One region of the Streptomyces sp. NPDC055140 genome, then DNA from elsewhere that is predicted to be linked to it. Evidence: predicted binding sites of a transcription regulator. Region 1 holds the regulator's gene; the other holds the start of a gene.

The links. The regulator HspR, encoded in region 1, represses chaperone genes until heat shock. The targets are predictions, from matches to a motif close to TTGAGNNNNNNNNNCTCAA.
Region 2: a site for HspR is predicted at 2,062-2,080, ahead of lon (endopeptidase La). Genes of this name have one in related genera too.

The regions. Positions count from the first base shown of each region.
Region 1 is NZ_JBSGTG010000040.1:29,698-35,733, forward strand. Features, by position in the region: gene ACWFR4_RS42160 (peptidoglycan-binding protein) at 1-328, shown strand, start outside; gene ACWFR4_RS42165 (hypothetical protein) at 340-552, shown strand; gene ACWFR4_RS42170 (hypothetical protein) at 549-806, shown strand; gene ACWFR4_RS42175 (fibronectin type III domain-containing protein) at 886-1,893, shown strand; gene ACWFR4_RS42180 (heat shock protein transcriptional repressor HspR) at 1,956-2,423, opposite strand; gene dnaJ (molecular chaperone DnaJ) at 2,428-3,618, opposite strand; gene grpE (nucleotide exchange factor GrpE) at 3,652-4,356, opposite strand; gene dnaK (molecular chaperone DnaK) at 4,353-6,036, opposite strand, start outside.
Region 2 is NZ_JBSGTG010000003.1:166,927-172,962, forward strand. Features, by position in the region: gene lon (endopeptidase La) at 1-2,039, opposite strand, end outside; gene ACWFR4_RS08430 (rhomboid-like protein) at 2,214-3,074, opposite strand; gene ACWFR4_RS08435 (spermidine synthase) at 3,224-3,925, shown strand; gene ACWFR4_RS08440 (response regulator transcription factor) at 4,019-4,756, shown strand; partial or broken gene ACWFR4_RS08445 (HAMP domain-containing sensor histidine kinase) at 4,773-5,943, shown strand.

The DNA of each region.
Region 1 (6,036 bases):
CTCGATGGCGGGAATGCGGACACGGATCGAGGCGCGGCTCGGCCTCAGACCCGTACCGGCGCCGGAGCCGGAGCCCCAGTCGTACGAGCCGTTTCCGGGCGCCGCGTACTTCACCCCTGGCCGCCGCAGCGCGCTCATCACCGCTGTCGGCAAGCGCCTGGTCGCGGAAGGATGCGGCCGCTATCGCGTCGGACCCGGGCCGGTGTGGGGCGAGGCCGACGTCCTCTCGTACGCCGCCTGGCAGCGCCGGCTCGGTTACGTGGGAGAGGCCGCGGACGGCATTCCGGGACGCGCCAGCTGGGACAGGCTGCGCGTCCTGCACACCTGAGGAGGAGGCCCATGACCATGAGCGATGCCGCACGCAGGACCCTGCGGACGTCCGTCCAGACCCTCGTGGCGCTGGTGCCGCTCCTGGCCGGCGTCCCAGCGGCCAGGGACGTGCCCACGCTGGCGGGCGTCGTGGCAATGGCCGCGGCGCTCACCCGTCTGATGGCCACCCCGGAGGTGGAGCGAGTGCTGCCGCGGTGGCTGCGGAAGGAGGCCGGATCGTGACCCCGCCCGAGGCCAGTGGGGTCGCTCTGGAACTGGAGCGCCTGCGCCGGTCTGTCGACGTCGGATTCGCCACCACCCGTGGCGACTTGGCCCTCCTCCTGCAGCGCGCCGACCAGACCGACAAGACCCTCGGCGAACACGAGGACCGCCTCGACGCTCTGGAACGTACCCGCTGGCCGCTGCCGTCGCTGGCCGCTGCCACCTCTTGCACAGCACTGGCCATCGCACTGTGGCAGGCGGCGGGAAGCCACTGAGGCTGCCGGGAGGCCTGCTCGTCAGGGTGCCTCCCGGCTCCCATACAACTAACCAATGAATGCAGGGGTCTTGAGTGATATGACACCAGACAGACCCACCCGCGCCGCAGGCGTCCGCCGCGCCGCGCGAGCGATCGCAACGGCCGTCGTGACCGTCACCGCTGGAGGGCTGCTCGGAACAGCCACCACCCCCGCGTCGGCCCTGCCGGACGGCGGTATCAGCTCCTCTCGGACAGTGAGCGTCGGCAAGGCCACGCCCTTGGCCCCAACCGGAGTAACCGCGACCTACGACACGAACACGCTCACCGCTACCGTCAGTTGGTCCGAGAACAAGGAAGGAGACGTTGCGGGCTACCGGGTCTACCGGCACCTCGCCGACACCGACGACTGGAGCCGCGTCAGCGGAGCCGCCCTCCTGCCGGGCACCTCGTACACCGATGCTCCGCCGGCGACCGGCGAGACGTACTACTACGCGGTGCGCGCGGTCGATCGCGCGGGCAACGAGTCGGTGGGCAGCGCCGAGCAGATGGTCATCAGCGTGGACCCCACGCCACCCAGCACCCCGTCCGGCCTCACCGCACAGGGCACAACGGCGGGTAACACCGTGCGCTGGGAGCCCTCTTCGGACAACGTCGACCACTACGAGGTCTGGGCGGCGCCCGAGGGACAGCAGGATCAGGACGGACCCGACATCGTGTCGGGCGAGGCCTTCACCGATCCGCGGGCCGTGGAGGGCGTCGCCGTCACGTACACAGTCGATGCCGTCGACATGGAAGGCCGCGTCTCCCCGGCCTCCGAACCCGTGACTGCCACCCGGCCCGCGCCGGGCACAGCCCCGAAGCCCTCGGGCCTCATGGCCCGATACGTCAACGGCACGATCCGCATCTCGTGGGACGTCGGTTCGGGCGGGACGAGCGAGATGCGGATCTACTCTCGCTACCCGGACCCGTACGCGTGGACGCTGATCGGAACAGCTTCGCCGTACGCCGGCTACTTCGACGTAACGGGCCCCCATTCATCCTTCTACGTCGTCGGCGTCGATGACCAGGGCAGGGAGTCGGCACCGGGCTTCGTCAGCGTGAGCTGACCGCTGCATACGGAAGGGGCCGGGAGGTATCAACCTCCCGGCCCCTTCACGCGCATTTACGCCTACTGCTCCGACGACCGCTTCGGCCGCCACACCACCAGCGCGCTCGTCTGCTGCACTTCCTGGTACGGCACCAGGTCGCGCCGGTACGACGCATGCACCGCCGCCTCGCGCTGCTGCATCGCGGCCGCCGCGCCCTCCACCGCCGAGGACAGTTCCGCCACCCGGGCCTGCAGCGCCGCGACCTGGTTCTCCAGTTCGATGATGCGCTTGATGCCCGCGAGGTTGATGCCCTCGTCCTGCGACAACTGCTGGACGGTGCGCAGCAGTTCGATGTCGCGGGCCGAGTAGCGCCGGCCGCGCCCGGCCGTGCGGTCCGGGGAGACCAGGCCGAGGCGGTCGTACTGGCGCAGGGTCTGCGGATGCAGCCCGCTGAGCTGGGCGGCCACCGAGATGACATAGACCGGAGTCTCGTCGGTCAGCTCATAGGCCCTGCCAACAAAGGAACTCTGTCGTCGACGGCCGTCCATACGCTCATGCTCCCTTCGCGGCCTGGAACAGTTCTGCCCGCGGATCGCTGTCCGCAGTCGCCTTTCGGTACGCCTCGAGAGCGTCCTTCGCGGTGTCGGTCAGATCCGTGGGGACCGAGACCTCCACCGTGACGAGCAGATCGCCACGGGTGCCGTCCTTGCGGACAGCGCCCTTGCCGCGGGCCCGCATCGTCCGCCCGTTCGGCGTGCCCGGGGGCAGCTTGAGCGTGACCGGGGGTCCCCCGAGCGTGGGGACCTTGACCTCGCCCCCGAGCACGGCCTCCGGATAACTGACCGGAACCGTGACCGTGAGGTTGTCGCCCTTGCGGCCGAAGACCGGGTGGGAGTCCACGTGCACGACCACGTACAGGTCGCCCGCGGGGCCGCCCCGCTCGCCCGGTGCGCCCTTGCCGCGCAGCCGGATGCGCTGGTTGTCCGAGACGCCGGCCGGGATGCGGACCTGCATCGTCCGGGAGGACTTCGCACGGCCCGAGCCCTTGCAGACCTCACAGGGTGTCTCCGCGATCAGGCCGCGGCCCTTGCAGTCCACGCACGGGTCGGTCAGCGAGAAACCGCCGCCTCCGCCGCGCGAGACCTGGCCCGTGCCGACACAGGTCGGGCACACACGCGGTGTGCCGTTCTTGTCGCCGGTCCCGGAACAGGCCTTGCAGGGCGCCTGCGACGACATGCGCAGCGGCACCGTCGCCCCGTCGACCGCCTCGGTGAAACTGAGGGTGACCTCGGACTCGATGTCCTGGCCGCGGCGCGGCTGCGTGCGCGTGCCGGTGCCCGCGCCGCCCCGGTTGAACAGGCCGCCGAAGACGTCCCCGAGTCCGCCACCGAACCCGCCGGCACCCCCTGCCGTACCGCCCTGGGGGCCGCCTCCGAAGAGGTCGCCCAGGTCGAAGTTGAAGGTGCCGCCGCCCGCCCCGCCCGGCCCCGGACGGAATCCGCCGTTGCCGAACAGGGCGCGCGCCTCGTCGTACTCCTTGCGCTTCTTGGGGTCACCGAGGACGTCGTTCGCCTCGGAGATCTCCTTGAAGCGCTCCTCCGCCTTGAGGTTGCCCTTGTTGGCGTCGGGGTGGTTCTCACGGGCGAGCTTGCGGTACGCCTTCTTGATCTCGGCGTCGGTGGCGTCCTTGGGGACGCCGAGGACCTTGTAGTAGTCCTTCTCGATGAAGTCCTTCGTGCTCATCCTCGACGTCCCTCCTCTCGCTGCTTACTGACGTCAGCCCTCGTCCGGGCCACCGCTCTCCTTGTCGTCGGCGGCAGCCGATTCCCCGCCCTTGGAGGACTCGCCCTTGGCCGGCTGGGCCCCGGGCTGCGGCTCGGCCACCGCCACCCGCGCGGGGCGGATGGTGCGCTCGCCGAACCGGTAGCCCGGCTGCAGGATCGCGACGCAGGTCGTCTCGGTGACGTCCGGCGCGTACGAGTGCATCAGGGCCTCGTGGATCGTCGGGTCGAAGGGCTCGCCCTCCGTACCGAACTGCTGGAGCCCCATCTTGGCGGCGACCATCTCGAGCGACTCGGCGACCGACTTGAAGCCGCCGACCAGCTCTCCGTGCTCACGGGCACGGCCGATGTCGTCGAGTACGGGGAGGAGCTCGGTCAGGAGGCCCGCGACCGCGATCTCCTTGACCGTGACCCGGTCCCGCTCCACCCGGCGACGGTAGTTCTGGTACTCGGCCTGGAGCCGCTGGAGGTCCGCGGTGCGCTCACCGAGCGCCATGCGTACCTGGTCCAGCTGGGCCGTCAGGCCTACGTTCTGAACCGTCGAAGCGGCTCCTGCCGATGCTGCTGCGTCCCCGGCCGGGGCAGCCCCCTCGCCCTTGTCGGGCGAGGGAGCGGCCTTCGGCTCGGCGTCGTCGGGGGTGGCGCCGGAGGGGACGTCAGGCTCGTCGCTCTCGCTGAAGCCCGGGGTCTCCTCCGTCACGCGGCACCGTCCTTGCGGTCCTCGTCGACGATCTCGGCGTCGACGACGTCGTCGTCAGCGGCCTTCTGCTCGCCGCCCGGGGCACCGGCCTCGGGACCACCCGCGGCCTGCGCGCCCTGGGCGTCGGCGTACATGGCCTGGCCCAGCTTCTGCGAGACGGCGGCGACCTTCTCGGTGGCGGTGCGGATCTCGGCCGTGTCCTCGCCCTTGAGCTTCTCCTTCAGCTCGGTGAGCGACTCCTCGACCTCGGTCTTGACCTCGCCGGGGACCTTGTCCTCGTTGTCCTTGAGGAACTTCTCCGTCTGGTAGACGAGCTGCTCGCCCTGGTTACGGGTCTCGGCGGCCTCGCGGCGACGGTGGTCCTCGTCCGCGTACTGCTCGGCCTCCTGGCGCATCCGGTCGACCTCGTCCTTCGGCAGCGAGGAGCCGCCGGTGACGGTCATCTTCTGCTCCTTGCCCGTGCCCAGGTCCTTCGCGGTCACGTGCATGATGCCGTTGGCGTCGATGTCGAAGGCGACCTCGATCTGCGGGACACCACGCGGGGCCGGCGGCAGACCGGTGAGCTCGAACATCCCGAGCTTCTTGTTGTACGCCGCGATCTCGCGCTCGCCCTGGTAGACCTGGATCTGCACGGACGGCTGGTTGTCCTCGGCCGTCGTGAAGATCTCGGAACGCTTGGTCGGGATCGTGGTGTTGCGCTCGATGAGCTTCGTCATGATCCCTCCCTTGGTCTCGATACCGAGGGACAGCGGGGTCACGTCGAGGAGCAGGACGTCCTTGACCTCACCCTTGAGGACACCGGCCTGCAGGGCGGCGCCGATGGCGACGACCTCGTCCGGGTTGACGCCCTTGTTGGCGTCCTGGCCGCCGGTCAGCTCCTTGACGAGCTCCGCGACGGCGGGCATACGGGTCGAGCCACCGACGAGAACGACGTGGTCGATCTCGGAGAGCTGGATGCCCGCGTCCTTGATGACGTTGTGGAACGGCGTCTTGCAGCGCTCCAGAAGGTCGGACGTGAGCTGCTGGAACTGGGCGCGCGTGAGCTTCTCGTCCAGGTGCAGCGGGCCCTCGGCGGACGCCGTGATGTAGGGCAGGTTGATCGTGGTCTCGGTCGAGGACGAGAGCTCGATCTTCGCCTTCTCGGCGGCCTCGCGCAGGCGCTGGAGCGCCATCTTGTCCTTGGCGAGGTCCACGCCGTGGCCGTTGTTGAACTGCTTGACCAGGTAGTCGACGACGCGCTGGTCCCAGTCGTCACCACCGAGGTGGTTGTCGCCGTTCGTGGCCTTCACCTCGACGACGCCGTCGCCGATCTCGAGGAGCGACACGTCGAAGGTGCCGCCACCGAGGTCGAAGACGAGAATGGTCTGGTCGTCCTTGTCGAGACCGTAGGCCAGGGCGGCGGCCGTCGGCTCGTTGACGATACGCAGGACGTTCAGACCGGCGATCTCGCCGGCCTCCTTCGTCGCCTGACGCTCGGAGTCGTTGAAGTACGCCGGGACGGTGATGACCGCGTCCGCGACCTTCTCGCCCAGGTACGCCTCGGCGTCGCGCTTCAGCTTCTGCAGGATGAAGGCGCTCATCTGCTGCGGGTTGAAGCTCTTGCCGTCGATCTCGATCTTCCAGTCAGTGCCCATGTGGCGCTTGACCGAACGGATCGTCCTGTCGACGTTGGTGACCGCC
Region 2 (6,036 bases), on a different contig from region 1:
GGCAGCTCCAGTTCGGCGCCGTGCGAACGCAGGAAGGAGAGCGCGATCTGCGCCGACTCCTTCATCACGTCACCGAGCTGACCGGTCAGGGTCAGGCCGGCCGCGCCGGTCTCCGGGTCGGCGAGGGACGCCTCCACGTAGAGGACGTCGCCGCCCGCTCCGGTGACCGCGAGCCCGGTGGCCACGCCCGGCACCGCCGTACGGCGCTCGGCCGGGTCCTGCGCCGCCTCGGGCACGTGGTGCGGACGCCCGATGAGGCTCCGCAGGTCGGTGTCCTCGACGGTGAACGGCAGCTCGCGCTCGCCCAGTTCGTGCTGGGCCGCGACCTTCCTCAGCAGCCGTGCGACGGACCGCTCCAGGTTGCGCACGCCGGCTTCCCGCGTGTACTCCCCGGCGAGCTTGCGCAGCGCGCTCTCGCCGAGGGTGACCTCGTCCTTGTCCAGACCGGCCCGCTCCAGCTGGCGCGGGAGCAGGTGGTCGCGGGCGATGACGACCTTCTCGTCCTCGGTGTAGCCGTCGAGACGGACCAGTTCCATACGGTCGAGCAGGGCCTCCGGGATGGCCTCCAGGACGTTGGCCGTCGCGAGGAACACGACGTCGCTGAGGTCGAGTTCGACCTCCAGGTAGTGGTCGCGGAACGTGTGGTTCTGCGCAGGGTCGAGGACTTCGAGCAGGGCGGCCGCCGGGTCACCCCGGAAGTCGGACCCCACCTTGTCGATCTCGTCGAGCAGCACGACCGGGTTCATCGACCCGGCCTCCTTGATCGCGCGGACGATCCGGCCCGGCAGAGCACCCACGTACGTACGCCGGTGTCCGCGGATCTCCGCCTCGTCCCGTACGCCGCCGAGGGCGACGCGGACGAACTTGCGGCCCATGGCGTGCGCCACGGACTCGCCGAGCGAGGTCTTGCCGACGCCGGGCGGGCCGACGAGCGCGAGCACCGCGCCGCCCCTGCGTCCGCCGACGACGCCGAGCCCGCGCTCGGAACGCCGCTTGCGCACGGCCAGGTACTCGGTGATGCGCTCCTTCACGTCCTCGAGGCCCGAGTGCTCGGCGTCAAGAACGCGCTGGGCGCCCTGGATGTCGTACTCGTCCTCGGTGCGCTCACTCCACGGCAGTTCGAGGACGGTGTCGAGCCAGGTGCGGATCCACGAGCCCTCGGGGGACTGGTCGCTGGACCGCTCCAGCTTCTCGACCTCCTTGAGCGCGGCCTCACGGACCTTCTCGGGAAGGTCGGCGGCCTCGACCCGCGTGCGGTAGTCGTCGGACTCCTCGGCAGCGTCCTTGCCGCTCTCGCCGTTCAGCTCGCGCAGCTCCTTGCGTACGGCGTCCAGCTGGCGCCGCAGCAGGAACTCGCGCTGCTGCTTGTCGACGCCCTCCTGCACGTCCTTGGCGATGGACTCGGCCACGTCCTGCTCGGCGAGGTGCTCGCGCAGCTGCTCGGTGGCCAGCTTGAGCCGGGCGACCGGGTCGGCCGTCTCCAGGAGCTCCACCTTCTGCGGGGTGCTCAGGAAGGGCGAGTAGCCGGAGTTGTCGGCGAGCGCGGAGACGTCGTCGATCTGCTGGACGCGGTCCACGACCTGCCAGGCGCCGCGCTTCTTCAGCCAGTTCGTGGCGAGTGCCTTGTATTCGGTGACCAGCTCGGTCACGGAGCCGGGCAGCGGCTCCGGCACGGTCTCCTCGACCGCGAGGCCCTCCACCCACAGGGCGGCGCCGGGGCCGGTCGTGCCCGCGCCGATCCGTACGCGGCTGCGGCCGCGGATCAGGGCGCCGGGGTCGCCGTCGGCGAGCCGGCCCACCTGCTCGACGGTGCCGAGTACGCCGGTGTTCGCGTACGTGCCGTCGATCCGGGGAACAAGAAGCACCTTCGGCTTGCTGCCGCCCACAGATCCGCTGGAACGGGCCACCGCCTGGGCGGCCTCCACCGCGGCGCGTACGTCGTTGTCGTTGAGGTCGAGGGGCACCACCATTCCGGGCAGCACGACCTCGTCGTCGAGCGGCAGCACGGGCAGGGTGAGCGGTGTGGACGTCGATGCCATGATCTCCCCTTAAGCAGTCAAGTTGAGCTATGGAGACTCAATGCACGTGAGCCTCCGAATGTTCCCCCGGCACTGTTCGCTCTCGGCGATCAGTGGATAGGCATGGGAAAGCCGCAGCTCAGAGGGAGTGTGTGACGTGTGTGACCATGGGCCGGCCGGGGGATGGGTGACGCGTCAGGCTGTGGACGGTCCCGGCGCGCGGCGCCACCGGCGCACCAGCGGCCAGGTCCCGACGCCGATGGCCAGCGCCATGAGGTGACCCCAGTTCGTCATCGGGTCCGCGAACTCGATGAGGTCCTCGACCAGCATTGCGCCGACGACGGCGAGCACGGTCCAGCGCAGCCAGGGCGTGAGGAGACCGGCGAGCGCCCCGATACTCGCGGCCACACCGAAGCTGATCCCGTAGTCGAGGCGGTGCAGCGAGCTCTCGGGCAGCCGCCCGGCCATCACGGAGAGCCCGACGGGCACCTCGGTGGCGAGCGTCGCCACGGTGTGGCCGAGGACGAAGACACCGGCGGTGCGCCGGCCGCCGATCCGGCGCTCCAGCGCCGTGAGAACGACCAGGAAGCCGATCGCGAACGGGGACGTGATCCCGCCGGCGATCCACAGCGCACTGGCCACCAGCACGAACACGGGCGTGTGCGCGAGGTGCGCCACGTCGGTGCTGGAACCCCGCAGCGCGGACGCGACGACGCCGGGATCGGCGAACATCACGAAGAGGGACGTGCCGACGAGCACGGCGGCGTAGGCGAAGGTGAACGGCGTCCCCGTGGGCGTCGGCAGCAACCGCCAGGGGCGCATCCGGCGCCGGGGGCCGGCGGTCTCGGGCGGGGCGTGCTCGCCGGTCACGGATCCGGGAGCGGCTGGCGCCATGTCACAGGCCGCCGACTGAGCCGGAACGGCGTCGAGCAGGGGCCGCGAAGCCGCAGGCAGCGTCCCCGAAGAAGACGTCCTCGAAGAAACAGTCCTCGAAGTAACGTCCGCCCCGTCTGCCTCGACCGTCACGCCACGCTCCACCTGCGGCACCCTTCCCATTCCGGCCCGGCCCACACTTCGCGACCCGCACCGCGCTGTCCATGACCGACGTCACGTGGGACACGATCCCCAGGACCCGCGCACGAGCGCCCCCAACTCCGGTTCCAGGGACGGCCGGGCGTCACACCGGTTGCGGCAGGATGGACGCCATGTCCACCTCGTACCCCATCCCGTACGACACCGACCACACCGCCCCCGTCGTCCTCGACCGGCGCGAGGGGCCGTTCGGAGAGGTCGTACTGCGGCGCCACGGCGCGCTGCTCCAGATCATCGCCAACGGATGCTTCCTGATGGACACGTCCGACGGCCGCTCCGAGCGCCTCCTGGTCGACGCGGCGCTGGACGCTCTCGACGACCGCCCGGCGCCCGGAATTCTCATCGGCGGGCTCGGTGTCGGATTCTCCCTCACACACGCGGCTGCGAATTCCCGCTGGGGCCGCATCACCGTCGTCGAGCGCGAGCCGGCGATCGTCGACTGGCATCGCGAGGGCCCACTGTCCGAACTGTCACGGTTCGCGCTCGCCGATCCGCGCACGGAGATTGTGGAGGCGGACCTTGTCTCGTACGTCCAGGAATCGACCGAGACGTACGACGCACTGTGCCTCGATATCGACAACGGACCCGACTGGACGGTGACGGAGGGTAATGACAATCTCTACTCACCGGTAGGTCTCGCGGCCTGTCGGGCGCGGCTCGCTCCCGGTGGCGTGCTCGCCGTGTGGTCCGCACAGCCCTCCGCAAATTTTGAAGGAACCTTGCGGAATGCCGGATTCCGGTCGGTCCGCACCGAAGAGATCCCGGTTGTCCGGGGCGTTCCGGACGTCGTACATCTCGGGGTCAGGCCTGCGTAGCCGACTCGCGGTAACTCCCCGTACGCTGACTGCCGAAACCCAGATCATTCAAGCGTCAAGCGCACACGGATGTGCGCATTCAGGGGCGGGGCGATGGAGCAGACACACACCTCCCACAACGGCAGCACGGCGACGCCGGGTGCCCAACGACGGGTCCTGGTGGTCGAGGACGACCCCACGATCGTCGACGCCATCGCCGCGCGGCTGCGTGCCGAGGGATTCCTAGTGCAAACGGCACAGGACGGTCCGGCGGCGGTCGACACGGCCGAGGCATGGCAACCGGACCTGCTGATCCTCGACATCATGCTGCCCGGCTTCGACGGGCTCGAGGTCTGCCGCCGTGTGCAGGCGCAGCGGCCGGTGCCGGTGATGATGCTCACGGCGCGCGACGACGAGACGGACATGCTCGTCGGGCTCGGCGTGGGTGCCGACGACTACATGACGAAGCCCTTCTCGATGCGGGAGCTCGCGGCGCGCGTGCACGTCCTGCTGCGGAGGGTCGAGCGCGCGGCGCTCGCGGCGGCCACGCCCAGGAGCGGCATCCTGCGGCTCGGCGAGCTGGAGATCGACCACGCACAGCGCCGGGTGCGGGTGCGCTCCGAGGACGTCCATCTGACGCCCACGGAGTTCGACCTCCTGGTCTGCCTGGCCAACACGCCCCGCGCCGTCCTCTCGCGTGAGCAGCTGCTCGCCGAGGTGTGGGACTGGGCGGACGCGTCGGGCACCCGGACCGTCGACAGCCACATCAAGGCGCTGCGCCGGAAGATCGGCGCCGAGCGGATCCGCACCGTCCACGGTGTGGGCTACGCGCTGGAGACGCCGACGCCATGACCGGCAGCGGCGGCGCATCCGACGTACGGGGCGCGGACGGGTACGAGCCCGGGCCGCCGGGCCGCCCGCCCGGCGCTCCCCCGGCCGCCCGGCCCCTCGCGGGCCACTGGGTGCAGGGCGGTCTGCGGCCGTTCTCCATCAAGACCAAGCTCGGCACGCTGGTCGTCGTCTCGGTGTTCATCACGACCGGACTGCTGATGGTCGCCGTCCGCACCCAGACCGAGCTCCGTTTCATCACGGTCTTCTCGGTCATCGCGACGCTCCTCATCACCCAGTTCGTGGCGCACTCGCTGACCGCGCCGCTCGACGAGATGAACACCGTCGCCCGCTCCATCTCGCACGGCGACTACACACGCCGGGTCCGTGGCGCCGACCGGCGCGACGAGCTGGGCGACCTGGCCGCGACCATCAACCGCATGGCCGACGACCTGGAGGCCCAGGACCAGCAGCGCAAGGAGCTCGTGGCGAACGTCTCGCACGAGCTGCGCACCCCGATCGCAGGCCTGCGCGCCGTCCTGGAGAACGTCGTGGACGGGGTCTCGGCCGCCGACCCCGAGACCATGCGCACCGCCCTGAAACAGACCGAGCGCCTGGGCCGACTGGTCGAGACGCTGCTCGACCTCTCGCGGCTCGACAACGGCGTGGTCCCGCTCAAGGCGCGCCGCTTCGAGGTGTGGCCCTATCTGTCGGGCGTCCTGAAGGAGGCCAACATGGTCGCCTCACAGCGCGCCGGCATCGCCTCGGGCTCCGGCACCCACACGCGTACGGACGTACATCTGCACCTGGACGTGTCCCCGCCCGAGCTGACCGCGCACGCGGACCCCGAGCGGATCCACCAGGTCGTGGCCAACCTCATCGACAACGCCGTGAAACACAGCCCGCCGCACGGCCGGGTGACCGTGCTCGCACGGCGCGGCCTCTATCCGGAGTCGCTCGATCTGGAGGTCCTAGACGAGGGCCCCGGCATCCCCCGCTCCGAGTGGCACCGCGTATTCGAGCGCTTCAACCGGGGCGGCCATGTGAAGGGCGCCGCGCACGGCCCCGGCAGCGACGGCGGCACCGGTCTCGGCCTCGCCATCGCCCGGTGGGCCGTGGACCTGCACGGCGGCCGGATCGGCGTGGCCGAATCGGCTCGCGGATGCCGGATCCAGGTCACTCTTCCGGGCCTGCCCCGAGCTCAAAGTTGACGTAGGGTTCGAACCGGAAGCACAAGATCGCCGTGCCATTCGTCACGGGGTGCGGGCCGATGGGCCGCACTCGTACAAGGACGTACCCAAGGT